DNA from 2 places in the Prevotella sp. ICM33 genome. Region 2 is predicted to be linked to the other one. Evidence: riboswitches for the same ligand, from Rfam matches in the RefSeq annotation. Region 2 holds a riboswitch; the other holds the start of a gene.
The links. Region 2 has a riboswitch for thiamine pyrophosphate ahead of HMPREF1505_RS05430 (TonB-dependent receptor). Riboswitches for the same ligand answer to the same signal wherever they lie in the genome.
Positions count from the first base shown of each region.

Region 1: linked by a shared signal. The riboswitch ahead of thiD (bifunctional hydroxymethylpyrimidine kinase/phosphomethylpyrimidine kinase) and the one ahead of HMPREF1505_RS05430 (TonB-dependent receptor) in region 2 are both predicted to bind thiamine pyrophosphate.

Region 1 covers NZ_JACD01000028.1:27,982-43,557, reverse strand. Annotated here, with positions in the region: gene HMPREF1505_RS04205 (hypothetical protein) at 530-1,252, shown strand; gene HMPREF1505_RS04200 (thiamine phosphate synthase) at 1,312-1,899, opposite strand; gene HMPREF1505_RS04195 (sulfide-dependent adenosine diphosphate thiazole synthase) at 1,910-2,683, opposite strand; gene thiC (phosphomethylpyrimidine synthase ThiC) at 2,722-4,299, opposite strand; gene HMPREF1505_RS04185 (thiamine phosphate synthase) at 4,296-4,931, opposite strand; gene thiD (bifunctional hydroxymethylpyrimidine kinase/phosphomethylpyrimidine kinase) at 4,928-5,743, opposite strand; TPP riboswitch at 5,836-5,934, opposite strand; gene HMPREF1505_RS04175 (DMT family transporter) at 6,296-7,219, shown strand; gene HMPREF1505_RS04170 (DMT family transporter) at 7,200-8,081, shown strand; gene HMPREF1505_RS04165 (SDR family oxidoreductase) at 8,197-8,961, shown strand; gene HMPREF1505_RS04160 (ABC transporter permease) at 10,197-11,492, opposite strand; gene HMPREF1505_RS04155 (ABC transporter permease) at 11,648-12,829, opposite strand; gene HMPREF1505_RS04150 (HlyD family secretion protein) at 13,153-14,139, opposite strand; gene HMPREF1505_RS04145 (TolC family protein) at 14,260-15,576, opposite strand, start outside.
Region 2 covers NZ_JACD01000048.1:4,075-19,650, reverse strand. Annotated here, with positions in the region: gene HMPREF1505_RS05465 (TonB-dependent receptor) at 1-2,488, shown strand, start outside; gene HMPREF1505_RS05460 (hypothetical protein) at 3,075-3,413, shown strand; gene HMPREF1505_RS05455 (AAA family ATPase) at 3,913-6,021, shown strand; gene HMPREF1505_RS05450 (hypothetical protein) at 6,021-7,334, shown strand; gene HMPREF1505_RS05445 (SusF/SusE family outer membrane protein) at 7,709-8,593, shown strand; gene HMPREF1505_RS05440 (thiamine diphosphokinase) at 9,529-10,281, opposite strand; gene pnuC (nicotinamide riboside transporter PnuC) at 10,410-11,036, opposite strand; gene HMPREF1505_RS05430 (TonB-dependent receptor) at 11,423-13,807, opposite strand; TPP riboswitch at 13,833-13,933, opposite strand; gene HMPREF1505_RS05420 (nucleoside 2-deoxyribosyltransferase) at 15,239-15,576, shown strand, end outside.

The DNA of each region.
Region 1 (15,576 bases), on a different contig from region 2:
CACTTTAAATGAATCTGTTATAAACCAATGAGTTACAAGTCTTTTTTAGATGATAGGAGTGACAGGAGATCTATTTTAAAGAATTTGTGATGTTATAAGAAAGTAGAAGTTTGGAATGAATTGATGAGGTCGTGTATAATGGCTCAGAATTACTCATGATTAAAAGTAGAATGTAGTTGTTTTCACTTTGATAACAAACCTTATCTACAAGTCTCTTTTCTTCGCTTAGAAAAGAGTCATTATAAAGTTTTCTCCTCTTTCCTTATCTATGTTTAAAGGCTCAGCACATATGGTGCGGAGGCACAGCACCAATGGTGCGGATGGTGAACACCAATAGTGCGAACGGAGAAGAGTGAAACGAAATAAAGTATTCTAATGATACGAATAGTAATTTCTTGCTTGTTTTTAATAGAAGTTTTAATTTCAATGGGACCTATAAATTGAACGGTAAATTTGCTTTTTATGTTGTAAATGATTATCTTTGCTTTTTCAATAGCTTATTATCAAACCTATTAATAAAACACCATCGATGATGAACCATAAAACAGGATTATATAAAACAGATGCGATACGGAGAGTATACAGAATGGAATTGAGGAGAACCTCTAATAACTATCTTAGAGGAATACTCTGTTGTGTATTTTTGTTACAAGCATATATGCTCAATGCACAGATGTCAACAGAGGTTGTATATGTTAAAAACGGAATCGTAAAAAGCTTTTATGAGGTATATGATAATCAATTACAAGGTGGGGGAATTACTTATCGTCACATTGGACGTACGATTTCATTGAACAGGAAAACATATCCCTTCTATGTAAATTTAGAAGATAATGCCAGTATTAGAAGGTTTATAAATCCTAAGGATACTATTGGTTATAAACAATTTTACAATGAGGATTTTGCTTTAGATGCTCAAAAGGGTATTTATAAATATGATTTAGGACTTTCGCCATTTGAATACACGTATGATAGCGTTGTATCATCATCGGGGTGTTGGTATTATCCAAAGAGGAATCGCAAACAGATAATAGCTTGTTATTACTTTTCAGGATATGTAATTCTATATCATGTAGATATAAAGAAGAAGGACATTGACTCACACTATAGGATTAATAAAATGCTTGAACAAAAGACATTTATGATTCTGAAAGAAGCAGAAACATTAGATTATATACCTTTAAAGGTTACCTCGTCAATGGGGTTGAGAAACACCCCAGTTTATTCTATATTTCGTTACTTAGAGGAATAATAAAAGGTCAATTGGAGAATCATTTTTATTGAGTTTGAGTTCATATTGGTCTAAACTTATTAAAGGAGTGTTCGAATATGCTTCAGATATTCATCTACTTGTGGGTCTGACATACGCTTCCATATATCTCCTAATAACGCAACACCACCAAAGTGCCATTCTTTGACAAGTGGGATGTTTTTAGCAGTTATACCTCCCAAGGCAATTACTTTTTCGTCAATTACATTCTCTACGGCAGCCTGCTTAAGTAAGGTTGGGGAGAAGGCTGCATGATATCCAACTTTAGAAATACTATCAAAGATAGGACTCAAGAATACATAGTCTTTTGACTCTTTTTGTGTAATAACTTCCTCTATTGTATGACAGGAGCAAGAGATGCTTCCATGAAAAGCATTCGGGGCCACAGAACAGCGCCGATTCAAATGAATACCATGAAGCTTATATTCTTCTGCCAATTCAAAATGTTCGTGCAGAACGATTCGACTGTGCCACTGCTCTGGTATTTGAAGAAGAAGCTGCTTGTAGGCTTCTAATGATGCTTCTGGTTTACGCAGATGCAATAAGTCAAGCCCTTGTGAAAAGAGTTTACTTATGAAAGTAGTCTCTCCCGATAAGAATTCGGGAGAGGTAATGGTTATCCATTTCATTAGATGATATTTATTTCTTTAGTTTCTCTATAATTAAATCGGCTACCTTCTTGCCTGATAGTAACATACCACCAAATATTGGACCCATTCTTGGAGTTCCTGCTACGGCTGAAGAAGCCATACCACAGACATAGAGTCCAGCGTAAATTTCACGTGTACCTTCAACAACCATACGCTCACCCTCAGCCACATCCAAGGACTTTTCACCCACAACTCCGCCTGTAGCAGTGTCAAGTTGAATACCATTCTTACGTGCCACAACTTTACATATCTCGCTGTCGTGACCAGTACCATCAATCACACATTTAGACATGATGTTTAATGGGTCAACATGTAGTCCTTCACGAAGGACTGGAGTCCAGTTGACTACAACACCACTTACAACATCATTCTTGAAGACAACATCTTCAACAGAATAGCAGTTGAAGATTGTTGCACCAGCATGAGCTGCATGATAAAGCAAAGCGGAGGTACTTTCAACGGAGTCAATGGTATAAAGTTCGTTTTCATAAGGCTGATAGCTGATGTTGAAGTCCTTGACAATGTGCAACGCTTCTTCCTGTATAACGATTTGGTTGAACATCATTGCGCCACCCCACATACCTCCGCCAGGTGACAGCTTGCGATCGAACAGAGCAGTTCTAAGCCCTGCTTTTGCCAGATAATAAGCTGCAACGATGCCAGAAGGACCACCACCAACGATGGCAACATCGAGTTGTAAATTACGCTGAAGTTTGTCGAAATAGGTACTAATAATACCTTTTGATACTTGTGTCTCAATCATAATAAATTTATATTTATGGATAATTGTTATTCTTTTGCTTATTCCTCACAGTTCTTGAGAGAATGACTAATACGTGCAGCACAGAAGTGTGGACCGCACATTGTACAATAGTTTGCATCAACAGAGTTGCTTGCTTTGTAATATTCAAGCGCACGCTCAGGGTCGAGTGCTAAGTTAAACTGGTCCTTCCAACGAAAGTCGTAACGTGCTTTACTCAATGCATTATCACGGATAGAAGCACTTGGATGTCCCTTTGCAAGGTCTGCTGCGTGGGCAGCTATCTTATAAGTGATGACACCAATACGAACATCATCTTTCTCTGGTAGGGCAAGATGTTCCTTTGGTGTTACATAACATAGCATGGCAGTACCATACCATCCGATGAGAGATGCACCAATAGCAGACGTGATATGATCATAAGCTGGAGCAATATCTGTGACGAGTGGCCCTAATGTATAGAAGGGTGCACCATGGCACTTATCAATTTGTCGTTCCATATTCTCCTTGATTTTATGCATTGGAACATGACCAGGTCCTTCAATAAAGACCTGTACATTCTTATCCCATGCACGCTCAACCAATTCACCCATCGTGTCAAGTTCGGCAAATTGAGCAGCATCATTCGCATCGTACGTACAACCAGGACGTAGTCCGTCTCCCAACGATATAGCAACATCATACCTTGCACAGATATCACATATATCATCAAAATGCTCATAGAGAAAACTCTCTTTTTGATGTTCCTTGCACCATTTAGAGATAATACTACCACCACGACTTACGATACCTGTCAATCGATTGTCGGCAAGATGTATATTCTTTAATCGTATGCCACAATGAATTGTAAAATAGTCTACTCCCTGCTCACATTGTTCTATCAAAGTATCACGGAAGATTTTCCAGTTAAGAGCTTCAATCTTTCCATTAACTTTCTCAAAAGCTTGATACATAGGTACAGTCCCAACTGGCACAGGACAGTTACGAAGAATTCGTTCTCGTGTCTCATGAATATCCTTACCTGTAGATAAATCCATTAATGTATCACAACCCCATTTACAACTCCAAACCGCCTTTTCAATCTCTTGTTCAATGTCTGAAGACGTAGAAGAATTGCCGATATTGGCGTTTATCTTTACCAGAAAGTTCGTCCCGATAATCATCGGTTCAGATTCTGGATGCTTTTTGTTAGCAGGTATTACAGCCCTCCCTTCGGCAATTTCCTTGCATACAAACGCTGGAGTGATACGCGTACTGATACCCAACTCCTCACAATTCATATTCTCTCTGATGGCAACATATTCCATCTCCTCAGTTATTATACCCTGTTTGGCAAAATACATTTGGGTCTCTCTTTCCTTACGTTTTATGACCCAAGGCTGTCGAAGTTTAGGCAGTCCGCACTCTAAGTTGATATCAATATTAGGATCACTGTAAGCACCACTGGTATCATATATATACACAGGAGCATTGTTTTCCTCACATCTTTCTCCCTTCTTGATAGTAACAGTAGGAGTAAGATGTACTTTACGCATACCCACTTTGAGCTCAGGATAGAGTCTTCCACTTAGGTAAACCTTCTCAGAGGAAGGATAGCTAAATTTGAATTCCGTTTTCATTTATTGTTTGATTTAAGTTTATTGATAAATCTTTTCATGGTGGTAACTGGGGTATCATCATTGTTAGCATTAAGGATAGCACCACTAACAGCTACACCACTCACCCCTGTCTGCATTATATCCGATACATCTTGTAGAAGTATACCACCAATAGCAATGATAGGGGTATAAATTCCGTAAGTATTCATTTGCTCTATGATACGGCTATAGCCATCTAACCCTAAGATAGGAGATAGCTTTTTCTTGGTAGTCGTAAAGCGGAAAGGACCGCAACCAATGTAGTCTGCTCTAGCAGAATAAATACGTTTGATATCCTCAAAAGTATTTGCTGTACCACCAATGATTTTATCCTTTCCAAGAAGACGACGTGCTTTATCGATAGGCATATCGTTCTTACCAAGATGCACACCATCAGCACCTGTCCTTTCTACCAGTTCTACATAATCATCAAGAATAAAGACTGCATCGTATTGTCTGCATAGTTTTCTCGTACTTTTAGCAGTCTTCAGAACCTCCTCTTCTGAAGCATCCTTCATTCGAAGTTGAATCCATCGGCATCCTCCTTCGAGTGCCATTCGAACGCCATCTATGTAATCATAGCGTTCATTGGCATGTGTAATAAATTGTATCATAAAGTTATTTGTTTCTCTGGATTAAACAAATGGTTGACAGGTCCGTGTCCTTCGCCTATATGAATATCCTTACCAGCCGCCAATGCTTGAGAAAGATAGTTCTTTGCAGCAGCTATGGCATCAGTTAATTCCAGTCCACGTGCTATAAACGAAGTGATAGCAGAGGATAGTGTGCAACCTGTTCCATGAGTGTTTCGGGTGTCTATTGTCTTACGGGTAAAGGTTTGTACTATTCCATTAGCCATATATAGCCGGTCAATCTTTCTATCTCCTGTCATATGTCCTCCTTTTATCAGAACAGCTTTACACCCCAAACTCAAGATTCTTTGTGCTGCTATATCCATATCATCAATGGAATTTATTTTCATGTTAGACAATATTTCTGTCTCAGGAAGATTAGGAGTCAATAGAGTAGACATAGGAAGCAAAGAGTCACAAAATAGTTCTAAAGCATCTTGTTTCATAAGTCTAAAGCCACTCGTAGATATCATAATCGGATCAATCACTATCGGAATGTTCGGATAAAATTTCAACGTATCAGCTATGGCGTGTATAGTAGCACAATCATTTACCATCCCAATCTTTACAGCATCAGGTTTTATATCGTCCATAACCGCCTTAATCTGGTTGGCAACGATAAGAGGATTCACTCCATGAACAGCCTGTACACCTTTCGTATTTTGCACAGTAATAGATGTAATAGCAGTTGCTGCATAGACACCCAAGGCTGACATAGTCTTTATGTCTGCTTGTATTCCAGCTCCACCGCTACAGTCAGAGCCTGCAATTGTCAATGCACAAATATATCTCATGCACCATATCGGTTTGTAGAGGTACGTCTATTGCAGTTTTTCAAAAGATGATACGAGATAGAAAACAGTCTCATTAATGACAAACAATATGTAAGTATAGAATGAGACAATCCCTGCGGCTGCATTATCAGCGTCAGGTTCTATGGGTATAATCTCAGCAACACAACCGTGAAGCACCCCTTGTTTCTTAATTTATTTATCGGTTGACAAAAGTATATGTTATTACTTAAATAGGAAATAGTTACCTAAGATTTAACTTATATTTAACGTTTAGTACGCCATATTATATAGTTCTCTCCCCAATTAAAAGACTATGTTTTCCAAGGAGTTGATGCTCCGCACATGTGGTGCTAATGGTAGACACCAATGGTGTTGGGTGCTAAATGCCTTGCAATAGTTAGCCAACGTAAAAGCTATTTATTATTGCCATACCTCATGGTATAGTCATTATTCCCTATTCTTGACCTTTTTATAGGAGTTTTCGGTACATATATTGCAGAAAAATATGTAATTTTGCACTTATATTAGCGTTAATCAACACACATATAAATCGTGAATAATTCTTCCACTATAAAGGGTTATGGTTATGCCAGCCTTTCTGCAATTACGTTCGGTACTATCCCGCTTTTCTCTATTCCTGTAATGGAGTCGGGAATGTTACTGCCGTCAGTTTTAATCTATCGTTTCGCCTTCGGTTGTCTTTTTATGATGGCAATCCTCTTATGGCGTAAGCAAAATCTACATATACGATGGGGAGATGGACTCCGTATCACATTCCTTTCGATTCTGTATGCTGTGTCGGCTGTATGTCTTTTCAGTAGTTACGAATATATGCCTGGTGGTATAGCTACTACCCTGCTATTCTCTTATCCGGTATGGACGGAGGTTCTTCTCATTCTTTTCTTTAACGAAAAACTTACAATTCGCATATCCTTAGCTATTTTACTTGCTATTGCCGGTGTGGCTTTTCTTGGTGGAATAGGGCATACAGACGGTATTAAGTCGATGTGGGGTGTTACACTTGCCATGTCTTCAGGACTGCTGTATGCTATCTATATGGTACTCTTCCCTAACATGCGTATTCGTAAGTTGCCGGCGTTGAAGGTTAATTTCTACATCTTTTTTATGGCTATGTTGCTACTCATCCTTTATGCAACATTTACGACAGGAGGGGTACAACGAATTACGAATGCAGACTCTTTCCTTTCATTGATACTACTGGGTTTGATTCCAACCACTATCAGTAACGTTACGTTGGTTCGTTCACTCACCTTGATTGATTCTGCCAGTGTTGCTATCTTAGGAGCCTTTGAGCCTCTCACTGCAATGACTATTGGTATCACACTAATGGGTGAACCACTCACAACATCTATTATTATTGGTTGTGTACTTATCATTACTTCCGTAATAATTCTTATCACAAAGGGTAAAACCTTACCTAATCCTCTTAGGAAATATGCCGAACATCAAGAATAAAAACATACTATGGCATCTTCTTGCCATTGCTATTGTCGCCATATGGGGCACTACCTTTGTAAACACAAAGGTGCTTTATAACAGTGGGTTAACACCGTTGGAAATCTTTTTCCTACGCTTTGTTATTGCCTATATTTGTATATGGTTTATCTCGCCACATCAGCTTTTTTCTCGTACATGGCGTGATGAATTAATTATGGTTTTATTAGGTATAACGGGAGGTTCAGTGTTCTTCCTTGCAGAAAACTATGCCGTGGGACTTACTTATGTTAATAACGTTAGTTTTATTGTTTGTACTGCACCACTGCTTACAGTACTACTTGGTATCACCTTTGTGAAGAGTATCAAAGCAAGTTGGTCATTGATTCTCGGTTCGTTGATAGCCTTGATGGGTGTTGCTATCGTTATCTTCAATGGTAGTTTTGTCCTACATCTGAATCCTTGGGGCGACCTCCTCACGTTATTGGCATCACTATGTTGGGCTGTTTATTCCTTACTGATGAAGAAGATATCAAACAGTTATTCAGCTGTTTTTATAACACGTAAGATATTCTTCTACGGACTTGTAACGGTATTGCCAGCCTTTCTTTTTGACCCATGGACGGCAACCACCTCCATGCTTCTCACACCGAAAGTTATCTTAAACCTATTGTTCCTTGGTCTTGTAGCGTCTTTCCTTTGCTTCGTTCTGTGGACATTAGTCATTGCGAAGATTGGTGCCATGACATCATCGAACTATCTATATCTAAACCCTATCACCACAGTAGCAACCAGTGCTATCTTCCTCAACGAGCCAATGACAGCCATAGCCTATGTCGGAAGTGCATTGATATTAATAGGTGTGGCGGTATCGAATAAATAATAGTAGTATTTTGTAGATACTAACTATTAGATAAGAAACTGGAAGGGGAGCAAGTTCTCCTTTCTATAAGTCCGTCTTAAACTATATTGTCTTTCAATAATAACTTAGTCATAATATGAGAAAAATAGTATTGATTACTGGTGCTACCAGTGGAATTGGCGAAGCCTGTGCACGTAAGTTTGCACAAGGAGGGTATGATGTTATCATTACTGGGCGTAGAGCACAACTTCTTGCTAACTTAAAGAAAGAACTCGAAGCAGAAGGAGTGAGAGTGTTAGCACTTGCTTTTGACGTACGAAATCGTAATGCAGCAACTGCAGCTATCAACAGCCTACCACTTGAATGGCAGCAGATTGATGTCTTAATTAACAATGCTGGTTTGGCTCTTGGCTTAGAACCTGAATACGAAGGTAGCTTTGAAGATTGGGAAACGATGATTGATACCAATATCAAAGGACTCTTAACCATGACACGCCTTGTTGTTCCAAGAATGGTAAAACGTGACAGCGGACATGTTATTAACATCGGTTCTGTGGCTGGCGATGCAGCCTATGCGGGCGGTAATGTCTATTGTGGTACAAAGGCAGCGGTAAAGACTATTACCGACGGACTCCGTATTGACCTTGCACATACCTCTGTACGTGTGACGAATGTAAAACCAGGATTGGTAGAAACCCACTTCTCTAACGTACGTTTTCATGGCAATGATACTCGTGCTGAAAAGGTATATGAGGGTGTTAAGCCACTTACTGGCGCCGATATAGCTGAGGTTGTGTTCTATGCTGCTTCCGCTCCTGCGCATGTTCAGATTGCTGAAGTGCTTGTTCTTGCTACGCATCAGGCAAACGGAAGTGTGCTACATAGAGACACATCAAAGTAAGTCTTTCTTTTCCACCTTGCATAAGGGTAGCATTTAACACAAAGAAGAGAGGACACTTCTACTTTTAAGAGTGATATAAGAGGATATATTAGTTACGGGAATACAAGTTTATAGTTTATTATAGATGTATCTAATAGACGTATAAACTTATATTCCCATTTGTCTTATAAAGTACAGAAGACAAGATGAAGCTTAAAATGATTGAACATAAAGTATCTGAAGGGTTAGACTATGAGGTCCGTTTTAATAACTTTCATTGTGGTCTTTTAGTAAATATGGAATATTGATAGATGATGATTCATATACAAAAATACCTTTGTAAAGCGATTTGTTGTACGCTGAGTTTTGCGAATTACCTTTCAAGCAAAAATGTAATTGGGTTGGAACAAGACTTATGCTATTTATGATTTTGATATGAAACGGAGAGGTTTGCGTTTGGACTTAGTACTTCTTTTAATGAAGCGTTAAAGTATAATCAATATCTATTTGTTTACACTAATAAATTAAAGTAATGGGATTATATAGTATATCTGGGCTTCTGACTATATGTTTGTCTTGCTATCTCTTTTATTGCTTGAGGAATTCTCAAAGGAGAAATACTTTGATTTCTTCAGTTGCATATATTTCTTTATGTGTTATTTTTATCTTAGGTCTTGTAGGATTGTTTAATAAGGTCTTAGAGGGGACGAACTATATAATAGTGGGTATCATTATGATATGGTTATGTTCTAAGGCTCATAATTCTGGAGGAGGTGGCGAATATATGTATATAAGAGGGTGGATAGGTGCTATCATCTCATTGATATATGGAATTTTAAAGATTTTAAATTTGATATAAATGGGATGAATCTCATACCATCACTTTTACTATATCCAACCTTAAAGATAATCACACTATAGCGAAAAATGTTTACATTACTCCTCTATATACCTGTAGAAATCAGGTGAAAAAGTACTATTTCATTTGCCTTTGTAACTGTCTTGCTATTAAGATGTTACAAGATTGCATGAGAAAAGGTGCTTAATTGGCCTTCAAAAGGGCGTTAGTAAGACTTCAAAAGGGCACCTTTTGCAAGCTAAAAGGGCGTCTTTTCAAAGCCAATTAAGCCTTAATAAGAATTGGATTAGTGAAAAATGTTTACAAATCAGATTATTCTTTCTGCTGTAAAGGGTTCTACTTCTCTATTATATCAATAAAGAGCATTGTATGCTAAAACCTTTTCTTAGAATATTTATTATTCCTTAGACTTCTTCTCACGAGCAGTCTTAATCCTATCTTGAATCATCTGATAGTGTGAGATAGCATGTTTACGAGCATTGATAATCTGGAACCTATAGACAAAGCAGGTTGTCACAAAATATACAGCTGCTTGTATCCATAACGCACGAACTTCTGGCAATACATCATCAATGGTAGCACCCATAGAGGCTATTCGTAAATATCCACGAACGCCAAAGGTGGAAGGAACAAGCCAACTGACACCCTGCCAGCCACCAGGAATACTACTCTGTGGCCATGAAGCTCCTGTAAGGAAAAGGAAAGGGATAGAGGTAAAGACCACTAAAAGCATCACATTCTCACGATAACGCACAAGACACGAGATAGTCATACCGAAGAAGATAACTGCTAATAGATATGGCAACAGAAGCCAAAAGAGGTCAGCAGGATGGGCAAGCATAGTGAAGTTAAACAAATGGGGTACAACCATTGTTACGTATGCTGCCATAACACAATAAATCATGAAGTAGCAAGAGGATTTGCCAAGTACTATCTTCATAATTCCATTGTAGTGTTTACCGATAGGGACAAGGTCTTGGAAACGGTTGTTTTCACGTGCTGTACCTGCTGATAAGCCAATTCCGAGAAGTAATGTTTGCTGTAGAATAAGAATCAACACACCAGGAAGAATAGCATTACCATAACCTCCCGTTGTGTTAAAGATAGGCTCTGCATCTACTATCATTGGTTCGGTGCTGACCTCTTCATCTCTTTTTGTAAACGATAAGGAATGTTCTTTCTTTATGTCAGTACCCATTTCCATTGATACTGCCAATGCAGTCTGATAGATAGCCTTATAGGTAAGCATCAGACTCATATCACAATACACGCCCACATGAGCCTTTTCACCACGATGCAAAGTGCGATCAAAGTCACTTGGAAAGTAGAGTACACCATGTACAGCCTGTTTTCCTACCAATGCTTCAGCCTCCTGCAGGTTATTACAATAGTAGGCAGCACGTACATCAGGTGACGCATCAAAGTCTTGAATAAACTCACGTGAAGATGAAGAGTGAGATAAATCGACAATAGCGACAGGAACCTCACGCACCACCTCATTATTATATATCCATGAGTAAAGCAGTGGATAAGCCAAAGGTACAACAAGAAAGAATATTAATACTCCTTCGTCTTTAATCGTACTCTTCGTCTCCAACCACCATATATAACAAAGAGAAGACAGAAAACTCAGTGGTCCTGAGCTTGCTTTCTTTTTGTTAATAGACTTCGTTGTATTCTTTGTTTCTGACATAATTGACAGTTTGTTAAACCCTCTTCTTTGAGAGATTATTTAATCAGAGATGAGTAATACACATAAATATAACTATTTATGGAACTTTTCCTTTGATAAAATTCTGTACATAAACTCATCCTTTATGACCGTTAGTGGCTGACACTTGCATATCTTTAAGGTATATACACATATTCAACCATTGCTCGTTTAATATTTCTAATCACAAGGATTGGCAGTGAGGCAAAAGCTACCAGTGCTATGACATTCACCCATGCATTTATCAAAGGATAACCATTGAAGATACAGATTTGATAAATCATATAGTAATGGCGCAATGGTATGATCTGTGCCAAGGCTTCAATCATACCGTCCATAGCAAATAGTGGGAAGGTTGCACCACAGGCAGAGAAACCTACCACAGCCCAAAGAGAACATATACTCATTGACATTCGCAGAGAAGGCATCAATCCAAAGACAAAAACACCGAATCCCTGAGATGACAGTACAGTAAGTATGGCAAGGAAGATGAACATACCCAGCCCACCAGGGTGTGGAAAGTTTAGATAACCATAGACATACCATTCATATCCTAAGAATATGGTTAAGAAGATGAGTGTCTGTGGTAATAGTTTACCTGTAAGTGCTAAAAAAATATTATTTCCAGCCATAGACATCCACTCATTAGCTCTACCAAACTTTAACTCGGTACCGATAGAGTAGGCGGTAATGAGAAACATGAATAGCACCAGAATACCGGGAATCATAATACTACTTAAATAAACATTATAGTTCATCCAAGGATTACCAACCATGTGTACATCGAGACCTATTGGCTGAATGATTGTTTTAATCTCATCAGGCGTCTTTCCAAGCATCTGCAACTTAGCTGCACCAACAGCTGCAGAACTAAGAGTAGTTACAGTCTTGAGGTCTTTGAAAATCATACCTCCCGCAACGAGTGTCACATTACTATAATAGAAAGATACCTCTGGCTGCCGCTGAGAAACAAGCTTAGCCGTTGTTCCTTCTGGGATATAGAGGAAACCATATATCTCATTGCGCTGTATGGCTTTACGTGCTTCAGATACATTGTTGTAATGCCCTGCGACACGAGTACTTTGAAAACCATCCAACTGACGAATCATAGCACGTGTAACAGAAGTGTTATCGTTGTCGACAACACCACAAGGGAGTTTCTCTGGCTGCCCAGTACTCATCAGAGATGTAAAGAAAAAGATGATAACAAGAGGAAAAACCACCATACAACAGATGTAGATGGGGTTATGTATCATCAATCTAACTTCACGAGCAGAGAGATTAACAATCCTTCTTATGTATAAGAGTAACTTCTTCATTATGATTAAAAAGCCTCCTCAACTCCCTCTATAAAAGGATATTATGTGAGGAAAACTGCCTTTAAATGTCTTTGTTAGATGGTCTTTAAATAATGATTTCTTAATAGCTTATTAGTAAAGCAAGCCCCTCTGTCTTTAGTATTAAGCCTTAGCACCATTGGTGTTAGCCATCAGCACCACATGTGTTTACCATCAGCACATCTATGGAAGGTGCTAAGAGAGTTTTTTATTTTGCCATTATTCGATAACTGATTGTTACTTAAAAAACAACCAATTTTATCCCGTTAGGCAACTCCCCTCCTTTGGAGGGGCTGGGGGAGGTCCTACTTCTTTAGTATCAACGACATACCAGGCTTTAAACCTTCAACCTTCTTTGTTGGTTTTGCCTTAACTTGGAATGTCTTTAAATCATACTGTCCATTGGTCTTAGTAGCCTTCCACACAGCGTAAGAACCTTTATCCTTTAAGGAGGTTACACGCAGTTCAATATTCTTATCAAGAGCAGGAACAAAGGCTTTTAGAACTGTGCCAACCTTCATATCCTTGAGTTGATCCTCACGAACATTAAATGTTCCCCAAATATCATCAACCATTGAGATACTCATAATCGGACTACCTAAGCCGACAAGTTCGCCTACCTTTGGATAGATTGTTTCAACCTCTCCGTCTGCTGTTGCACGCTGTACGGTTTCTTTCAAGACTGAACGAACAACATCAACTGCAGAACGAGCAGCCTGCGCTTGCTTTCTTGCAGCCTCTTTAGTCTCACGCTGGGCACCATTCTTAGCAAGTTCCCACTGCGATTTAGCAACTTGTACACCAGCCTTTGTTGCTTCGTATGCTGCCATAGCCTCATCACGTTTCTGTGCACTCATCACTCCTTCGTCGTACAATCGTTGCATACGACCGTAGGTCTTTTCGGCAATATCATTTGCTGCAATAGCCTGCTGATAAATTTGATAAGCACTTTCTACAGTCTCACGACGTGTAGGACCTTCTGCCAAAGCACTCAAAGCATCTGTTGCACCAGCCGCAGCTTCAGCCACTTTCTCTTGTGTACTTGCTTCAGGGATAGCCAATGTAGCAAGGACGTCTCCCTTGTGAACAAAGTCGCCTTCTTTCACTTTTATATCTGTGATACGGCCTGGGAACTTACAAGCTACACGATATTCACTTACTTCTACTTCTCCTTGTATGGTTTCTTCTGTGCGGTCAATGGTGAAATAACCAATAACGGCCACGATAACTACTACAGAAACAAAGCCTATTACGGCTAAAAGTATGTTATTATGTTGTGATTTTGCTGACATATTTTTGAGGTTTGATTTTTATGTATTAAGTATTTTATTCTTGCAATATGAACCTTTAAGATATGAGTTGGTGGCTTTCTAATACTCCATGAAACGCAAGTCTCAAAGTTCAAACTTGTATTATAAACCGCCAAGAGCCTTTTGCAATCCTGTTTGTGCTAACTTTACGCTGATTTCTGCATCAATGATTGCCATGCGTGAAGTCTGCCAAGCAGTCTGAGCAGCCATAACTTCTGTAACCGTCATAACACCCTCTTTGAAGCCTACGTTAGCACAACGAAGGTTCTCTTCTGCAGCAGCCATATTCTTCTGAGAGGTAGCAAGTTGCTTGTTTGCATCTTTAAGACGGAGTCTGTTCTGCTCTATCTCCAAGTCAATCTTCTTACGTACGTCATCCATTTCTAACTGTGCTATAGTCGTAGCGGTCTTACTTGCGCGTACCTTATATTTGTTTTCTCCCCAATTCCATATTGGTACTTGAACTGTTATTCCAATGTTCCATAAGTCCGTAAAACGTTTCTGAAAACCATTAAAGAGATTCGGATTCGATACGGAATAGCCAGCAGTAAGAAGTACATGAGGCATATAAAGTGAACGAATAAGTTTGGTATTCTGTATGCTCAAATCAACAGCATTCTGTAAGAGACGTAGCTCTGGACGAGCTTCGTTAAGCCCTGTTGTATCTGAAGAAGAGACTGTATAGTTGTCAAACTGCGTTGATGGAGTAGGAGGGAGGTCGGCATCACCTTCATCAGACAGAGGTATATCACCATTCAAATCAAGACCACAAAGTTCACACAATGCCATCTTAGCCAATGATACACCACTTTGAATACGAGCAATTTGCATGTCAGCTGTATTAACAGCTACCTCAACCTTCAATCCATCAGCTCGAGTAGCTACACCCTCGCGTATCATCTTCTTAACATCCTCATTGAGCTTTTGAGCTAAATCACGATAGCGAATTGCTAACGCTTCTTTCTTCTTTAAGGATATAGCAAGCCAATACGCATTATCAACTCCATAGAGGACTAACTGTCGTTTAAGGCTGATATTGTTTTGTGCAATCTGCTCACCAATAGCTGCCATATCGTTAGCTGCTTTGATAGCACCTCCCATATAAATAGGTTGATTGACAACAATACCACCGGCATAGACGTTCTTTGTGTTTGAACGAAATGCGTCATTGATACTTTGTCCAATATTGTTTCCTACCTGAGTGAGTGGTGTCGCAACATTGCTAAAGAGCTGACCAAGTTGCTGAGCCATCTGTGGACTGAGGATACCTTGTTGTGCTAACGAGGTCAAGTTTTGTCCGATCTGACCACCTAACTGCCCAAAGGTATTTGTTCCAAGATTGCTAAATGCATTCTTCTGGTCGTCACTGAGGAGTGATATCTCTCGTGAAAAGTGTTGATAACCAGCAAGTGCGTCAAC
Region 2 (15,576 bases):
ACAGATTTTATGTAAATCGGCGTTTGTTTTCGCCGCTACGTTCGTTCTTTCGTTGCCCACTTACGCAAGGCACGAGAACGAAGTGAAAGTTAATACCGAAGCCAACATTAAGGGATGCGTTGTGGATAGTAAAACACAACAGCCTCTTTCGCACGCTAGCGTGCTGGTCTTGGGTACAGTTATCACTACCACCACCGATGCCGATGGCCATTTTATGCTGCGAAATCTGCCTGTGGGAAAGGTGATTGTGGAAGTGCGCTCGGCTGGTTATAGGGCTTACAAACACGAGGTGACAACGCAAAAAAATAATACCCATGAGCTGAATGTGATGCTCAAACCCGACGAAATTGCGCTCGACGAGGTTGTTGTGTCGGCCAATCGTAGTCAAACACTTAGACGTGAGTCGCCTGTGGTTGTGAATGTTCTGGACACGAAGTTGCTCGAGTCTACCCATTCTACAACCTTGGTGCAGGGTTTAAACTTCCAACCAGGCGTGCGAACCGAAGATAATTGCACCAATTGCGGATTCTCGCAGGTACGCATCAATGGGCTTGATGGTCATTATTCGCAAATATTAATCGACTCGCGACCCGTTTTCACGGCCCTTCAAGGTGTTTATGGACTCGAACAGATACCCTCTAACATGGTGCAACGTGTTGAAATTGTTCGCGGTGGTGGCTCGGCGCTCTTCGGTGCTTCGGCCATTGGTGGCACGATCAATATCATTACCAAAGAACCTAGCGAAAATTCGGCCGATGTGGCGCACACCATCACAGGCGCAACAAATGGCTCTACTGCTTTCGACAACAACACCACGGGCAACCTATCGGTTGTTACAACCAATAATAGAGCTGGGTTTTATCTCTATGGACAAAGCCGACACCGCGCTGCTTACGACCGCGATGGCGATGGTTACACCGACCTTCCCACGCTAGATAATAAAACTGTGGGGCTTAGCTCTTTCTTCCGACTCACCGATTACTCCAAAATAACCCTTAAATACCACGGCTTGAAGGAGTATAGACGTGGCGGAAACAAACTTTACTTGCCTGCTCACGAGGCCAATATTGCCGAACAAATCGAACATACCATCAACGGCGGAAGTTTGGGCTACGACCTCTTTAGCCTTAATGGTAAGGGACATTTCAGTGCTTATGCCTCGTTTCAAAACGTTGACCGTAAGAGTTATTACGGAGGACTGGGCGAACTGGCCACCGCTGCCGATGGACTTAAGGCCTTGAACGAAGCCTATAAACTGGGACTTAACCTCGATATGAGCGAAGACGATGCCGCCACGCTGCCCGCCAACCAACAACAAACGCTGGCCGATGCGCAAGCCTACGACAAAGCACAACGAGCCTATAACCTTACGCATAACATCAATTACATAGCTGGTGCGCAATATGTGCACAATTTCGACCGTCTGTGGTTCATGCCTTCGAGTCTTGTTGTGGGGGCCGAATATAGCTACGACCGCATTAAAGACCACTCTCTGGGCTACAACAGCGTGATGGAACAGCGCGTGAATATTGGTAGCTTCTTTGCTCAAAACGAATGGAAAAACAACCATTGGGGCTTGCTTCTGGGCGGACGACTAGACAAACACAACCTTATCTCGCATCTTATCTTTAGTCCGCGCGTTAATCTGCGCTACAATCCCACGCCCAACACCAATTTCCGACTTACTTACGCTGGCGGATTTAGAGCCCCACAGGCTTTTGATGAAGACCTTCATACGCGTATTGCTGATGGCGACCGTGTGAAAATTGCGTTGGCTAAGGATTTGAAAGAGGAACGTTCGCACAGCTTTAGTGCATCGGCCGACCTCTATAAAAGTTTTGGAACAGTACAAACCAACGTTCTTATTGAGGGCTTTTACACACGCCTTAACAACATGTTTGCTACACGCAAACTGGCTGATGATGTGATTATTGATGGCGCACGTGTTGAAGAACGCTTCAATTCTAACGGTGCAACGGTGTATGGAATTAACCTCGAGGGCAAGGCTTCGCTCTCGTCGTGGGCGCAATTGCAAGCTGGTTTTACTTGGCAAAGCAGCCGTTATCGCACGCCCGAAGAATGGGACGACGATGCTGCTCCCGAGTTTAAAACCACTAAACGTCTGCTGCGAACGCCCAACACCTACGGATATTTCACCCTCACTGTGCATCCCACCATCGATTTTGCCCTATCGTTATCGGGCGTTTACACGGGTAGAATGTATGTTGGCCACCCCAAAGGGGGGAGCGAGCGCACCAACGACTTTGCTATCATTGAGCACACTCCCGCGTTTCTCACGCTTAACCTGAAGCTTGCCTATAATTTCTACATAACTAAGCAGGTGAAATTGGAGGCTAGTGCGGGGGTGCAAAACATGCTCGATGCTTACCAAAAGGATTTGGATAAAGGGGCTTCGCGTGCCTCCGACTATGTTTACGGACCTACTCAACCCCGCAGTTTGTTTCTTGGGGTGAAGTTTTCGTACTAGGTATTATGTCTTTTTTACCCAAAAACAGTGGGTAGAGTTGTTTTGATTTTGTGTATTGCTGGATACATTGCCGTTGTTGTTATTGAAAATGTGGTGCACTACGCTCAAACAATATCATAGGCAAGATGCCGACAAGCCAACAAAAGATGAACTGGATGAAATGTAAGCAACATCAATTGTGTGATTAGTGGTCTTACAATTGATTTGGGTTTAAAAAGCTGGGTGTAATGATTGAAAGCTACGGTAAATAGACTTTACAAAACGCATTTCAGTACTACACCACTTCTAGAAAGGCAAAAACGCCTGTAGGCGATGCCAGTGGCACAATGAGCGACGGAGATGAAGCGTACAGATTCCTGATAAGTTTTGGGGTAAATGCTTTGGGCATAAAATCTCTAATAAAACTGGCAAATAACCTCCGTTTCTCCACGCACCGACGGTGCCTCTGTGACTTCCATTGCCTTGTATGCAATAAGCCTCTGTACACTCCTTTTCTCTGTGTGACATTCCGTCAGAGTTCAAAATTTAGGCGGACAGCCTTATGATTCCAAGTTTCAGAAGACCCAACAAAATGAGTAATTAAGCAATGAAAACCTATGATTTCCATTATTCTGTTCACGAGGTGGACGGAAAACTATTTAAGTTGATTGAATGCTCTACATGGCCTCGCCTGAATGTTCAGGTGATTGATACCACGCCTGACCGCTTTGAAGACGATTTAAATGTGATTAAAAGTCGTTCTCTTTGCGGTTATTCTCCCCATGATAAAACCTTTATTCTCAAGCATGCAGGTGGAGAAGGCAACGGCGAATTAAAACAAAGTAATCTCGATGAGATTTTCGACGGCATGAATGAGATTATGAATGCTGCGGTGAAGTGGTGGATGAAAAATAAAAAAACACTTAACACAACACACAACAAGTAGCCCCTCCCCCTTGCCCCTCCCCCAAGGGGAGGGGAGTAGAATGCGCGATATCCCTTTGATGTTTGATATAAAATAAAATTTGTAAACATAAAATAACGATATGTCAGACAAAGTCGCTATATTTGTAGTTCGGCACTTTAAAACAAACTTTCCTGTCACTTCTGTCATCGGTTGTGAGTGTTTAACTTGTTGATTTACAATGAACTCTACGCAAATGTTAAAATGACAGCAAATGAAAATAAAAGTAAGTTTGTGAGAAGTGTTGTAATTGAGGCAGACTTTATTAGCCTATTTGGGATGTACCATAGGTTATAGTGTTTACTTTGCATATCTATCTTCTTGTATGAGATTGTGATAAAGACTTTGTTGTAGAAGTAGATAAAGAAATATCTGCTTAATCAGACAAGGTGCTGTATTGGATATAAATCTGATGATTGATGTACAGATTTTTTCTGATGCATATGTATGAATGAAAATATAACAGTAAATTGAAACAAATATGATTTTTACTTGGATGCCTTTCTACAAGGAGTTTGCAGAAAAACTTCTTCAGTTTCAAACGGATAGGAAGAAACTGCTTAAACTAATATATAATAATAGAGCAACTCTCTTAGCAGACTACCTTCACGACGAAGGTGGTAAGGATGATTTATTCACAGACATTGATCCGTTTACTACTTTCGGAATATTTAATCGAGGTGTTAAAAAAGAAAATAGAATCCGCTCTGCAGAATTATTTAAGGATCTTCTGAATATGTCAGCTAATGTTCCAGAAGACTTTGTAGGTATTCCTATCCTTAATAATCAGAAGTCTCATTTCTTTGGTTTTAGAAGGGATCGTGAAGATGATGATATTGATAATCTTTGGAGTTTGTTTGTAAAAGTAGTTAAGAAAGAGAACTTCGAAGACGAATATAATATAGTCATAAGGCAATATATTATACGTGTAAATATAACAATGGCTTTGTTCTGGATTCGTCCAGAAGATTTCTTGGCTTTTGACAGTACGAATAGAGCATATTTGAAAGAACATTATGGTGTTATATTACCAAATAAAGCTCCAGAATATTCAGAGTATATGAGTATACTTAATGATATAAAGGCGAAAATGAAGAAAGGTGTTATAAAGGAAAAAACATTCTATGAACTTTCTGCAAATGCGAACAATGGAACATTAGATGAGGCAGAACTAACATGGTATGATGATGTTGTCCGTACATGGGAGCGACGTAAGAACATAGTGTTATATGGTGCGCCGGGTACTGGTAAGACTTATGACGTACCAGAGCTTGCTGTTCGTCTTTGTGATCCGGCGTTTATGGCTGCAGAACCGAGTAGGGAGGAGATAGTAAGCAGATACAATCAGCTTAAAACGGAAAAGCGTATTGCCTTTACTACCTTTCATCAGTCCTTAGACTATGAGGATTGGATTGAGGGATTACGCCCTGTTGTCAACGAGAATAGTCAAGTAACCTACGAGATTGAAAGCGGAATCTTCAAGAAGTTGTGTGAAGAGGCAGAACGCCCTGTGGTTAAGGACAAGCAGGTGGGTATCGCCGATAATGCTGTTGTCTGGAAGGTTTCACTTGCAGGCACGGGCGATAATCCAGTACGAAGCGACTGTATGAAGAATAGCTATATCCGTATCGGGTGGGATGGTTATGGTCCAGTTATCTCGGATGAGACCGATTGGAGTATTTATAATGGTGAAGGAAAGCAGATATTAGATGCTTATATCAATAAGATGAAGATAGGCGATATCGTTATGTCTTGTTATTCAAGTCAGACGATTGATGCCATTGGCGTTGTTGTTGGTGATTATGAGTTTGAGGATAAATTCCCTAACTATAAGCGTGTTAGACGTGTTAACTGGCTTGTAAAGAATATCAATGAGAACATTGTAGAGATGAATGATGGTAAGACAATGGTAGAGTCTTCTGTCTACCGTTTGAATTCTATTACGCTTAATGATGTAAAGTCAATTCTTGAGAAGTACGATACTTCTTCTAAGATGGAGGAGAACGACAAAGCCTATGTGATGGTTATTGATGAGTTGAATCGTGGAAATGTGTCGAAGGTGTTTGGTGAACTGATAACACTGCTCGAAGCAGACAAGCGTAAGGGACGTATTAATGCTGAGAGTGTGGTGCTGCCTTACTCTAAGAAAGCTTTTCATATTCCAAACAATGTCTACCTGATTGCAACCATGAATACTGCTGACCGCTCTTTAGGTTCGCTTGATTATGCTATCAGACGACGTTTTGCCTTCATAGCAGAGAAGCCATTTGGCTTAGATGTAAAAGGATTCGATGAGGATCTGTTTGAGAAGGTTAGTAGTCTGTTTGTTAAGAACTTTGATGATTATAAAGAGAGTGGTTGGGACCCAACAATGAAACTCGAACCCGCAGACACGCTGTCTGATGAATATAAGCCAGAAGATGTTTGGATTGGTCATAGTTACTTCTTAATGCAAGATGAGGAAGATAACACGAGCAATCGTCTTCTCTATGAGATTATCCCGCTTTTAGAGGAGTATGTTCGTGATGGTGTGCTGACAGCAGAGGCACAAGGTGTTATTGACGCATTATATAAGCAAGCAACTGAGTAATGAGAGTAGTGCAACTTCAAGAGCAGTTGTTGGGGAATAATCCTCTTCAGCAAACTGAGTGTGAGGCTATCATCCCTTATATGGATGATGGCTCAGAAGTTGTGCGTGGGGTTAAAAGAGGGCGTGAGGAGAAGGAACTCTGTCTTAAGCTATCTCGTAAAGCGGATAGCATCTGTGCCACTGGCTCTTATTTCGTTGGGGTAGACTGGATTAAGGAGGAGGAGTTAGCTGTGCAAGTCAGTCCTAAGATGAATGACGGCTTTGAGATAGACTATGTTCGTATGTTAAACGAGGCATTAGCAGAACCTGATAACATGGAGCATCTGAAAGACTTACTTACCATTCGTTTTGATAAACCTTCTATCCGTATCAGTCAGCAGCAAGACCTGTTGAGTATCTTCTTGATAACAGAGTATCTGAATATTCTTCAGCGTATCGTAAGAAAGGGTTTGAAGAAGAGTTACTATAGGGTTGAAGAAAACCTAAACAATAAGGTTAAAGGACATATCCTTGTCAGTAGAACGATTCAACGAAACCTTGCGAAGGAGCGTATTACAGACAATGTCTGCCGTTATCAGGTGTATGACATTGACTCACCAGAGAACAGAATACTAAAGAAGGCACTTGCTTTTTGTAAGAAGCAGTTGGAGGTTTATAAGCATGCACTTGACACAAAGGCTTTGGAAAAGAAGATAAGATATGTGCAGCCTTCTTTCGAGCGGGTGGGCGATGAGATAAGTGTTAAGGCAATGAAGACGTTTAAGGGGAATCCTGTTTTCAAAGAATACTTCACGGCTGTTGAGTATGCACAACTGCTGCTAAGACGTTTCAGTTATGACATTACACTTGTTGGTAAAAGCCAGATAGTCACGCCTCCGTTCTGGATAGATATGAGCAAGCTCTTTGAGTTATATGTTTTTGGTAAACTTAAGAAGATTTTTACAGGGAAAAGAGAGATTCAATATCATGTGAAAGCTCATTATCAAGAACTTGATTATCTTCTGAAACCGACAGAGTGGACTGAACCCTACGTTATTGATGCGAAATATAAACCACGTTATAAGCAGGGTGGTGGTATAACTATGGACGATGCAAGGGAAGTGAGTGGTTATGCCCGATTAAGCAAAATCTATAAAGAATTAGGTTTGAATGAAGAAACTGCACTGCCTATTAAGTGTCTCATTATCTATCCCGACCAAGATCAAGAAGAGCGATTTACCTTTACAAGAACGGAAGAACCAGCGTTTGAAAAGGTCTCTAATTATGTACGTTTCTACAAATTAGGAATCAGATTGCCTGTTATTTCTGTGTGAACCATTATTAACTCAATCGTTTTTTCCTTTTATTTTCGTCCCTTTTTTAGGTCTTTATTGTTTTATAATGTTATTTCTTACTTTATATTTTTCTATAAAGTAGTGCTTTTCTATTGTCTTTTTATTAGTTGTTATATATCTGATAATAAGGTGATTATGATTTAATTTGAGGTTTAGAAGGTTATTGAAAGACTTATATTGATTTATATTATAGCCGTAGGAAGTTTGTATTCGCTTTTAGTTTCGCTTTTTCTTCGTAATATTGTAGTTGAAAAGGAAAGATAAGAAACCTAAATCTTTGTTGATAAGAAAAAGGACTTCGAGTTGTATTACGAAATAAATCAGATTTTAATAACCTTTTAATATATAAATTTATGGGATTAAAAACATTTACAAAATCTATTTTATGTTGCGCTTTATTCGTTGTTGGCGCATTGTCTGCAAAAGCTGCTGATCGCTTAGTAATCGTCGGTAACGCTACGTGGGGTGGTTGGAATCTTGGTCAATCTACCGTTATGCAGAAGTCTGATGAGAATGTTGATGTCTTCAAGGCAACTGTTCATTTGGATGCAAACAAGGAGTTTAAGTTCTTGACCGAGCTTGATTGGGGTAAGTTGGAGTATCGTGCTGGAGCGAGTTCTGTTACCTTACAGTCGGGTGTTGAGGCTCCATTGGTTAGCAGCGAAGATGAGCCTACCGATGGTAAGTTCTTTGTTTCTGAGTCTGCCAACTATGATATTGTTTGTAATTTGGCTACGAAAAAAGTGGTTGTTACCAAGGCTGCTTATCAGGCAACAGCATTGAAGCACACTGCTTTATGGATGATTGGTAGTGCTACAAAGGGCGGTTGGAGTATCGGTGAAGGAACGATTATGAAGGCAGATGCAACTAATCCTGCAAAGTTCTCAGTACGAACAGAGTTGAAGGCTGGTGAGTTGAAGTTCGGTACGAATGTTTATGCTGGCTTCGATCAGATGTTCTATTTGCGCGACTTGTCAGACGAGGGTAAGATTGTCTTTGGTGGTGATGATAACAAATGGAACTTCACAGAGGAGGCTACATACGATGTTACCGTTGATGTTGCTGCGATGACAGTGTCATTTACTAAGGTTGATCCAACAGCGATTAGCACTGTAGAGACAGCAAACAATGCACCTGCAGTTTACTACACATTGAGCGGTGTGAAGGTTGAGAAGCCTGTTGCTGGTGTTTATGTAAAGCGTCAGGGTGGTAAGTCTGTGAAGGTTGTAGTGAAATAAAACCTTGTTTCTTACCATAAGATGAGTAAGAAATAGGTTCTTCCGTTAAATCCAAATCGGTCATTAGAGGCTAAACATATTGTGGTCTAATGACCGATTGGGGTTTAATGTGTGTGCGCTTTTCGTATTGTTTTAACGGAAGAACCGAAGTTACTCATTAAACAAAAACATAGTTAAGACAGTCAACTATTTGTCCTATTATCACTCTCTGACATTGAAAAACACTTCGAAAATCTGCAGAAAAGGGTTTGAAAAACTATTACAAAATTGCAAGTAAGACATCTATAAATAACGGCAAAAACACATACAAAAAGTAGGTTTGTAACCAACAGCAAATCAATAAGTTATAAAGTAGTAAAGTAAAAGGTGCTTAATTGCATTCCAAAAGGGCGTTAGTTAGAGCTCAAAAGGGCATCTTTTGCAAGTCAATTAGGCGTCTTTAAGAAGCCAAAAGAGCATGTATTGTGTTTGAACGGTATGAAAATAGCTTACAAAAGTCAATGACATGGGAATAAATTGGGGTCTTCAGGATTTTGAGTGATGAGTCTTACCACTTAAGGTTAGGTTTCTTATGAAATGTCACACGGAGGGACGGAGAGGACGGAGGATTATTAAAACAAAGCAATGGAAGTCAGGGAGGCACCGTCGGTGTATAGAGCGACGGAGCTTGTTTGCCAATTCTATTAGCAATTTATATACAAAGTGTTTATCCCAAAATCGTTATCAAGAATCTGTACGCTACACCTCCGTCGCTCTTTGTGCCGTCGGCACCTCCGTAATATTGCATTACCTCCGTCCCCTCCGTGACTCTGTGTGCCTATTATATAAGACTTTTAGTTTATCACTCCATATTTCAAAAGAACCAAAATAAAGCCATATCGACATCTCCCCTACGGAGATGAAGATATGGCATTTTGATTTGTAGAAAAGGTTTGTTATATTTTATGCGTACGGTAAATTATGTAATCACCGTCCGCTTGGATTGTAAATTCATTCGATAAGGCTTCGTTCAGTGTTCCCTGCCATAGCTCGCTGAATGGATAGATATCCCATTTTAGTCCGTTACTACTTAGTTCCTTGCAGGTAGCATTGAAGATACTGACTTGCTGTCCGGGGAATGATTCAAAGCGAGTTGTACCCGATGCTGCAACAAAATATCCATAGTCGGTTACCATCACTGGGTCGATAGCCAACTGGCGATAGTAATAGAGCATGAGAGAGATGTTGCCCAAAGTATGATCTTCACGCTTGCCAGTTGCTCCGAGGTAGCAGAAGCGAGGACGAGTATGGGTAGATGCGTCCATCTTCAAGTGTGAACGAGCAAAGAGCGTTGCCTTCGTAAGGTCGTTAAACTCCTGCTCTGAAATCGGATGATAGATGTGTGCATAGCGTTGTTTCAACTCTTCTGAAAGTGAGTCGCCATCACCTACCACTGCTGTTGGCTCTATGTCATATTCAAGTAAATCCTCCAAAGCACCATCACAAACTATCAGATTCTCTGCAGTACGTAGGATGTGAAGGGGTAGGACGTGGGTTGGGAAGTCGCCAGCAGCAAGGATGACGGTACTAAAACCTCCCCCGAAGACCTCCCCTAACCCCTCCAAAGGAGGGGAAAGCCTAACGGAGTGTTCGTTGGGAATGTGTTGTTGTTGTCCGTTCTTATTATTTTCTTTATTATTGATAATCATTTATCTTGCTATTCTAATTCTAATCTTTCTCCCTTTCGAGATACTTTGTATTCGTTTTATTTATTGCTGTAACTTTTTCTTCAACCTATCAATATAATTTGGAGAACTCTAAAGGAACCTTTCTTCCGTTAGGCATCCCCCTCCTTTGGAGGGGTTAGGGGAGGTTCTTCCCTATTTGCACTCCCCTCCTTTCGGAGGGGTTGGGGGAGGCTCCTCCTCCACTTAAAGTACCCTGCCACTGCAATAACAGCATAGAAAGCATAGAGTCCTGCGGTGAAAGGAATCTCTTTATATACATAAAGTCCTGCTAATTCGATGTCGACAACAATCCATATCCACCACTGTTCGATGTATTTCTTTGCTAACGCCCACAGCCCGATGAAGCTGAGTGCATTGCCGAAGCTATCTAATACCGGTACGGTAGAGTTTGTGAACTTGATGAGGATGATATAAAGTGCAGCCCAGAGAAGGAGGAAGACAAGCAGTGAGGGGAGTATCAACTGTCGAGGATAGTGTGTGATAGGAATCTCCTCCGCCCCTTTCTTCCTTCCGAACTTCCAATACAAGAAACCATAGATGGCTGCTAAGGTATAGTATATCTGCATTCCAAAGTCCGCATACAGTCCTGCCTCGTAATAGACAAACATATAGATGACAGGCATAATAATCCCCGTCAACCAAAGCCATATACTCGCTTTGTATTCTTGATAGATGTAAATTAGGCCGACGATGCAGCCCAGCATGTCTAATGTCATAATGAATATGAAAGAAAAGCGACCAACAACAAACCATCAGCAATCCACCCACCAACTGGCTGGCCCACCAACCGGCCCCTCCCCCTTCCCCTCCCCCGAAGGGAGGGGCGTAGAATGCGTGATACCCCTACATGAGATTACAAGTGGATAAGTTTACGTGTAAACAAGTTGTCCTGCTTGAGTATTGACTCTTTTTACAAGCAATCTACAAGCATACCCCTTGTGATTAACATGAGTTTACAAGTGGACAAGTTTACGTGTAAACAAGTTGTCCTGCTTGAGTATTGACTCCTTTTACAAGCAATCTACAAGCATACAGTACAATTCACGCCCCTCCCTTCGGGGGAGGGGAAGGGGGAGGGGCCAGTTGTTAGGTCTTGTTCTATTTAAAACTTCACCGCAACACTTCCCATCACATTAAACCCTGCCATTGGGATAAAACCAATCTGTGTATAACGGTTCTCGTTAGGATGACCGTTGTTGTCGAGGATTGTGCTGTACACCCATCCGCTGGCTGCATAATGGCGATTGAAGATATTGTTGAGGTTCACACCGAAGACAACTTCCTTCAAACCAGCAATGTGCTTGGTAGGACGAAGGGTATAGCTGAGGTTGACATTCGTCTGTGAATAGCATGGCAACGAACGTGTCATATTCTCGGTATTGTCGAGATACTGACGACTGACGAAGTTTGTATGCCATACTGCCTCAAAGCCTTTATAATGGAGATTGAGCATACCATTGAGTATGGCTGATGGTGAGAACGCCAAAGTAGAGTGGTTGTAATGAATCTTACGGAAGGAAGCCTCCCAGTCAACACTTGCCATCTCGTCAAAGTCCTTGATGATATTACGACTCAAAGCAGCGTTACCCTCAACGGTCAACCATGACAGTGGGCTCCAGCCTGCCTCCAACTCAGCACCCATACGATAGCTGTCCTTGATGTTTGTAGTCAGATTCGCACCGATATCACTCTGTGCACCAGTCTGTACAAACTGGTTGTTATAGTTCATATAATAGAGGTTTACCCCTGCTCTCCAGTTGCGACCATTGTATTGATAGCCCATTTCGATATCCACCATACGCTCTGGCGATGGTGCAGGATAACTACCGTTGTTGGTGAAGTTATTACGTTCTGGCTCACGACTGGCATGCGCAATAGATGCATAAGCCTTGTGACCACCACGATAATAGCTGATTCCTGCTTTCGGATTTACGAAGTCATAACGCTCGTTGATGTCTAAGAGCTGGTTCTGATAGCCACTGCCGACCTTATAGAAACGGTCGTTCTGACCATCAGTCATATATTCTACATGACGGATCTGCAGGTCCATAAACACGTTCCAATAGTCTGCAAAGTTGTATTTTGCCTTGAAGAATCCGCTGTAATCATACTTATGTGCCTTAGAATCATAATACTTATAATCATTGCCACCAGCACGATACTTCGCATCTGCCTCCTCATTCTTTATATAAGTAAGGTAGCCGAAGTGACTGCCACGGAACAGCTGCAGGTTTAGTCCGCCTGTCACATCCCAACTCTCGTCCTTGTAATTGCTGGTGTAAACAATGCCGTAGGTGTGCTGTGACAAACCTTTCAGGCGTACGAAGTCTGACTTCTTAATAAACTTACCATTGCTATCGGTGAATGCCAAACCGAATTTTGCAAACTTCGTGTTATGCTTAAATTCGCTGTAATAGCCGTAACCGTAGGTGTAATGCAGGGTTACGTTATGACTCCAATGGTTGGAAGGGTGGAAAGCAAACGATAAGAGGTTATGATTCTGATAGAAATTATCTGTCGTCTTGTTCCAGAATGATCCGTCACGCATCGTGTAACGTGCTGTCTGATAGTTGCCATTCCCATCCTTTACGAAGGCTCCGTTAGCATCGGTCTGCAGGTATTCATAGAGTTGGTTGAATTTACCTAACCCTCTCTCGTACATATCTTTATAGGTCATGATACCAGTCTTAGCACCGTAGGTGCCATCCATTAGACTCAAGTCATTACTACCCGTAACGACACCATTCCATGCCTGTCCAGTCTTCTCGAAGTTGCCGATGTTCTTATAGCTGATGCGGAAGTTATCGCCCAACCATGTTAGTCCACCATAGTAAGAACCCGAACGTCCACTCGTTCCGTTGACATATCCGTCTGTTGCGGTCTCGTGATAGGCTCCATCGAAGACAAGATGATTGAAGAGCAGACCCGTGGAGAACTTCACACCTGCGTTATACGTATTGTATGAACCGTATGAACCACTCACCTCTACGCTTGGTTTTCTACTTGGTGCACTCGTTGCCAACGACACCGAACCACCGAAAGCACCGTCGCCATTGGTTGAAGTACCGATACCACGCTGTATCTGTACACTATTCATCAGCGATGCGTAAGAGTTCATGTTTGCCCAAAAGACCGTCTGGTCCTCAGGCGAATTGAGTGCAACACCGTCTAAGGTGATGTTGATTCTACTGCCCGCAGCACCACGGATGCGCATTGCTGCCGTACCCGTTCCGAGTCCGTTCTCGCCCCAAGCTAATACGCCCGGTGTCTGTGAGAGGAGGAAAGGCAGTTCACGTCCACTCTTTGAAAACGCCTCAAGTTCCGTTTTTTTGATATTAGAAACAGCGTATGGTGCACTCTTTGGTACACGTACACCTGCCACGACGACCTCGTCAAGATGCTGTTGTCTCAGTGTGTCCGTCACTGTTTGTGCCTTAATGGCTGCCACGCACGTCAGTGCAGCAGTAAATAGGATAATTCTTTTCATATCCCAGGTTGATGATTTAAGAAAAAAGTATAAGGGGGAATCTTCCTACGCCGGCATTATCCGTATCAGGTCAATGGGTATAATCTCAGCAAGCCCAAACAGGCAAGCACCCCTTAGTTTCCATTTTGAAAACCATTGCAAAAGTAATACTTTCTTATCAAACTGCCAAAAGTAATCTGTACAAATATCGTATGCGCGTGTTTATATTCGTGTCTTTCTATACGTGGAGTGGTAAAATTAGCTCAGCAGAAATATTGAGGAATAAATCAAAACTCTTACATATAAAGCACACAGAGCCACAGAGTTGACAGAGCTAATGGCAATATCATGGAGGTGCCAGTGGCACAAAGAGCGACGGAGATATAGCGTACAGATTCCTCATACCTTTTGGGATAAATATTCTGAACAGAATGTGTCTAATATGATTGGCAAACAAGCTCTGTCGCTCCATGCACCGACGGTGTCTCCGTGCCTACCGTTGTTTTGTCTTAATAATTCTCCATTTACTCCGTGCCTCTGTGTGACATTTCTTTAAAACTCTAAACTCAAGAGGTAAACCTTATCTCACCAAACTACTGTTGACCTATAAATATTCTCTTATGGAAGAAACTATTACACTTCTCACAATATAAGTTTAGTTTTGATTTGCTGTCACTTTTAACATTTTAAGTAACCCCCATGAAAACCAACGATTTATCTTGTGCTTTTAAGTGATAGCAGTGACAGCAAAATTGAAATACGCAAAAAGGAAAGAAGATTAGAAGTGTCTAAAACCATAGATTTCATGATTTCATAGCTAACATTACTATTAAGGTCAATCGTGCAACAACTTGTTGCACAATTAGAATAAATCTCAGAAGTACTTTCGGTACTCGGTCGTAACAATGCCATGTAGACAGAATAAATCTCCTTTTGTCTTTTTTCTTTCTGTCCTTCTGTCTTTATTTGTCTTTTTGTCATTCTGTCTCTTTTTGTCATTCTGTCTCTTTTTGTCATTCTGTCTTCTTCCGTCCTTCTGTATTGTAAAGATAATTCTAATCTCGAAAATCAAAAAGGCATTAATTACCTTTCAATTAACGCCCTTTTAGTTTGCAAAAGATGCCCTTTAAGCCCCTTACTAACGCCCTTTTGAAGTCCAATTAAGCACCTTTTCTGTATCGCCTTTGTAACTAATTGAATTTCTGAATGTTGTAGACTTGCTCCTTATGCGTGTTTTCTACCTTTGTTTTAGGTGTTTTACAGGATTTGATGTAAATATTTTTCACTAAACACTCCGTATTTTATAGCTTGCAAATGGATAGCGATTTTATGTCGGCAGGAGGATACTAAAAGAGGTTATTGGCTATCTAAGTCATCTGTTTCTCACTATAAAGTGTTATCTTTGTGGGCGAGTATTACTCATGTATGTTTTATCAACGAAAGCATTGTGTTATGAATAAAAAGGTTTATTTCGCAGGTTCTATCCGTGGTGGAAGGGAGGATGCGGCTGTGTATAAGCGGATTATTGACTATATCAACAGGACTGATACAGTACTGACGGAGCATATTGGTTTAGGGAGTTTGAGCGTTAAGGCACGTACAAAAGAGGATGATGTACATATATATGAGCGTGATACAGAGTGGCTTAGGTCATCCGATGTGCTGATAGCAGAATGTACGAACCCCTCTCATGGCGTTGGTTATGAATTAGCATACGCTGAGGCTCGTAATATCCCTGTCCATATCTTCTATGACAAGCGCAAAGCCAATATCTCCGCTATGCTGAATGG